One region of the Clostridium sp. CM041 genome, then DNA from elsewhere that is predicted to be linked to it. Evidence: predicted binding sites of a transcription regulator. Region 1 holds the regulator's gene; the other holds the start of a gene.
What was found. Region 1 encodes HrcA, which represses chaperone genes, less so after heat shock. Its sites were predicted from a motif close to TGTTAGCACTCNNNNNNNNNGAGTGCTAACA; they were not measured.
Positions count from the first base shown of each region.

Region 2: a site for HrcA is predicted at 1,335-1,365, ahead of htpG (molecular chaperone HtpG). Genes of this name have one in related genera too.

Region 1 is NZ_CM143648.1:15,782-18,210, forward strand. Features, by position in the region: gene hemW (radical SAM family heme chaperone HemW) at 1-303, shown strand, start outside; gene hrcA (heat-inducible transcriptional repressor HrcA) at 519-1,565, shown strand; gene grpE (nucleotide exchange factor GrpE) at 1,616-2,281, shown strand; gene dnaK (molecular chaperone DnaK) at 2,376-2,429, shown strand, end outside.
Region 2 is NZ_CM143648.1:791,695-794,123, reverse strand. Features, by position in the region: gene aroE (shikimate dehydrogenase) at 1-80, shown strand, start outside; gene ACWJJT_RS03860 (shikimate kinase) at 84-593, shown strand; gene ACWJJT_RS03855 (bacteriohemerythrin) at 832-1,224, shown strand; gene htpG (molecular chaperone HtpG) at 1,402-2,429, shown strand, end outside.

The DNA of each region.
Region 1 (2,429 bases):
GAAGAAAATATAGAAAAATATATTAAGAAAATAAATGTTGATTGTTGTGCAATAGTAGAAAAAATAAAGAATTCATTTAAAGATGATATGGAAGAGTTTATGTTTATGGGTCTTAGAAAGAATGTAGGCATAAGCAAAAGTGAATTTAGGAAAAGATTTGACAAAGATATAGATAGTGTTTATAGGGAAGTAATAAATAAATATGTAAGTAATGGATTCATGGAAGAAAATGATAACAATATTTTTTTAACTTATGAAGGTATTGAAATATCGAATGTGATTATGGCAGAATTTCTTCTATAAATACATTGCCATAAATTTCTGTCTAAATATATTAATATTATATCACCACGAAAATCAAAGGAAAGCGTAGTATGCTTAATTTAAACCGATATAACCAACATATAGTGGCTGAATTAAAAAATTAAGGTTATTGACAAATACATTAGCAAATGATATTTTTAATACATACTCGTTAGCACTCAACTGTAGTGAGTGCTAATAAAAGAGGTGATATTATGGAAATGGATGAAAGAAAAATTAAAATACTTCAGGCTATAATTACAGATTATATAAATAATGGTGAGCCTGTTGGATCCAGAACCATAGCTAAAAAGTACGATTTAGGTATTAGTCCAGCTACTATAAGAAATGAAATGTCAGACCTCGAAGAGCTGGGATATATAGAACAGTTGCATACATCATCTGGTAGAAAACCATCAGATAAGGGTTATAGATTATATGTTGATAGACTTATGGAACTTACGAAATTATCCAATGAGGAAGAATATATGATCAAAAATCACCTTATTAATGCTGCTTTATATGAGGTTGATAAAATTGTTAAGCAAGCAACACAAATGCTTTCTCTTCTTACAAATCTTACATCTATAGTTAAGGCACCATCTGTTCAAAAGAGCTGTATAAAATATATTCAGCTAATGAATCTAGATGCTGAGAGTATTTTGTTTGTAATTATTACAGACAGTGGTATCATCAAAAATAATGTTATTAAGATTAGAAAACCTATTGGTAGTGATAGCATTGCAAAACTTAACAATATGCTTAATTTTAGATTGAGAAAGCTTACAATTGAGCAAATAAATTTAGAAGTTATTAATAATTTAAAAAGAGATTTAGCATTTTATCAAGAAATTTTTGATGGAATTATTCCAGCTCTATATGATAGTTTGTCTGGTGTTGAGACTTCAGAAGTATATATTCAGGGTGCTGCAAATATATTTAACTACCCAGAATATAACAATATTACTAAAGCTCGTGAGTTCTTAGTTTTAGTAGACAATAAAGAGAGTATAAATAGTTTACTAGGAGTAGGGGACATTACAGGTAATATTACAATTAAAATTGGTGAAGAAAATTTTGTTGAATGTGCTCGCGAATGCAGCATTATAACAGCTGTTTATAGCGCGTCCGGAATACCGCTCGGATCTATTGGAGTTATAGGACCAACAAGAATACCTTATGGAAAAGTTATATCTGTACTAACTGGGATAGTTAAAGAATTAAATGATAATATAGCTCAAATTTATGATGACCATAGATAAATTTTAAAATTAAAAGATTTACTTTGAGCCAGAAATGGAGGGATGATTTAGTGAATACAAATAATCAGGAAATTTTAAAAGAAGATTTAAAAGAAGAAAACACATCAATACCTAATAATGGGGCTTCAAGCTCAGTTGATGAAGCTGGCGAAAGTCAAAGCACTATGGAAGAGACAGAGGGTTCTATAGAGGAAACTGCAGAAGAAGCTGAAATAGTAGAAGAAGTTGAAGAACTTTTAGAAAGTGAAAAAGATATGAAAAAAAATAAGAAAAAATTAGAAGAAGAAAACATTAAATTACAGAGTGAGCTAGATGATTTTAAAGATAAATATTTAAGGACATCTGCTGAATATGAGAACTTTAGAAAAAGAACAGTAAAAGAGAAACATGGTATATACACAGATGCTTGCGCCGATGTTTTAAAAGAGGTTTTGCCAGTACTTGATAACTTAGAAAGAGCACTTTCTGTTGAAGGAACTGGGGAAGATCTAAGAGTCGGTGTGGATATGACAGTAAGACAATTTAATGATGCCTTTACTAAATTAGGGGTAGAAGAATTAGTCTCAGAAGGTGAATTTGACCCAAATCTTCATAATGCAGTAATGCATGTTGAAGATGAACAATATGGAACTAATGAAATAGTAGAAGTATTCCAAAAAGGTTATAAAAAAGATAACAAGGTATTAAGGCATAGTATGGTTAAAGTTGCAAATTAAAGATTTGTATTATAAAAAAATATTATAATAAAATATAAGAATTATAACAATTATAATTGTTATGGTCTAAAAGGAATATGAGGAGGAAATAATAATGGGAAAAATTATAGGAATAGATTTAGGTACAACAAACTCATGTGTAGCAGTT
Region 2 (2,429 bases), 780 kb from region 1:
AAATCTGGAATGATATTAAGATCCCAAAGATAATAATTGATGAAATTTATGATGAGCTAGAAAAGGGAGTAGAAAATTAAAAGATGAAAAATATAGTTTTAATTGGGATGCCCGGTTGTGGTAAAAGTGTCATTGGAGAAATAATCGCAGAAAAGATAGAAATGGCATTTATAGACATAGATGCATATATTGAAGCTAGTACAAATCTTACGATTACTGAAATGTTTAAAAATGGTGAGGCTGGATTTAGAGACATAGAATCTATAGTAGTTGAGAAATTATCTAAAAAAAATCGAGTAATTATTTCAACTGGCGGTGGAGTGATTAAAAAACATGAAAATATTTTAAATTTAAAGAAAAATGGTATTATAATTTACATAAACCGTCCTATTGAAAATATAGTAGCGGATATAGATGTTGAGACTCGCCCCTTACTAGCAAAAGATCCATCTAAGCTTTATAGATTGTTTGAGGAGAGAGGTCACTTGTACAAACAATATTGTGACTATGAGGTTATGAATACTAGTGATATTTACGTTGTAGTGAATAATATCATAGAAATATATATAAATGAGATGTCGTTAATTAAATAACTTAACACAGAAAAAAAGCCGTTGATTACTAAACAGCTTTTTTGATATACTTCTCAGTATATGCATAATTGTTAAATAATAATTGTAAACAAGTATTTTATTATTTAGCATTTAGTAATATGGAAATTATTATTGTGAAATGAATTCAAATAAAGTAATATAGATATATAAGATTAAATTCAAAACAACAAATTATCTATATTTAAAATGGAGGGTCAAATTAGGAGGAAATTAATAAATGTTTGAGATGAAAGAAAAATATAAAACAGGTATTGAGCATATTGATGTAGAGCATGAAAAACTTTTTGAAATAGGAGAAAAGGCTTATCAGTTACTGATAGATAAATATGGTACGGATAAATATGATAAAATAGTTGAAGTAATTGAAGAATTAAAAGAGTATACAATTTATCATTTTAACGATGAAGAAGAATATATGATAAGCATAAATTATAAAAGATTATTTACCCAAAAAATCGACCATGCATTTTTTATTAAAAAAATAGAGGAAGTAAATTTAAATAAAATTGATGAAAATCAAGATGAAGCTATAATGGGAATATTGGTTTTTTTAAATGATTGGCTCATTAATCATATATTAGAGAAGGACATACTTATACCACAATTATAAGTACAGGTGAGAAGAATACTAGATTCAGCACTTGAGACAATAAACTAACATGTATAAAAATATATTGTGTACGTTGACAAATTATAAAAAAAGGTGTAGTTTATAAATAGCGTTAGCACTCGATAACATAGAGTGCTAACAAAATAAAAAAAGTTGGTACGAAAGGGGAAATTTTAATTGGAAAAAAAGCAGTTTAAAACAGAGTCTAAGAGAATCCTGGATATGATGGTAAATTCAATATATACTCATAGGGATATTTTTTTAAGGGAACTTATCTCTAATGCTAGTGATGCTATTGATAAAATTTATTATAAGACACTAGCAGATGATTCATTGGCTTTTGATAAAAGTAACTACTATATTAGAATAGCCAGTGATAAGGAAGCTAGGACAATAAAAATTTCTGATACAGGAATTGGAATGACAGAAGCTGAACTTAGTGATAACCTTGGAGTTATAGCTAAAAGTGGCTCTTTGGCATTTAAAAAAGAAAATGAAATAAAAGATGGATATGATATAATTGGACAATTTGGAGTTGGATTCTATTCTGCATTTATGGTAGCGGATAATATTACTGTTATAAGTAGAGTATTTGGCAGTGATGAAGCTTACAAGTGGGAATCTAATGGTGCAGAGGGTTATACAATAGAACCTTGCGTAAAAGATACTGTTGGTACAGATATTATACTTAAAATAAAAGAGAATACAGAAGATAATAATTTTGATGAATATCTTGATGAACATGGACTAAAATCTATTGTAAAGAAATACTCCGATTTCATTAGGTATCCAATTAAAATGGATATAAGTCAGTCAAGACTTAAAGAGGGTAGTGAAACAGAGTACGAGTACTTCGTCGAGGAAAAGATTGTAAACAGTATGGTTCCTATATGGAGAAAAAATAAAAGTGAACTTACTGATGAAGATTATAATAATTTCTACGCTGAAAAGCACTATGGCTTTGACAAACCAGCAAGGCATATCCATATTAGTGTTGATGGTGTTATAAGTTATAATTCAATTTTATATATTCCAGAAAAAACGCCTTATGATTTCTATACAAAAGAATATGAAAAAGGCTTAGAATTATATTCAAGTGGTGTTTTAATCATGGATAAGTGTGCAGATTTATTGCCTGACTATTTTAGTTTTGTAAAAGGAATAGTTGATTCAGAAGACCTGTCGCTTAACATATCTAGAGAAGT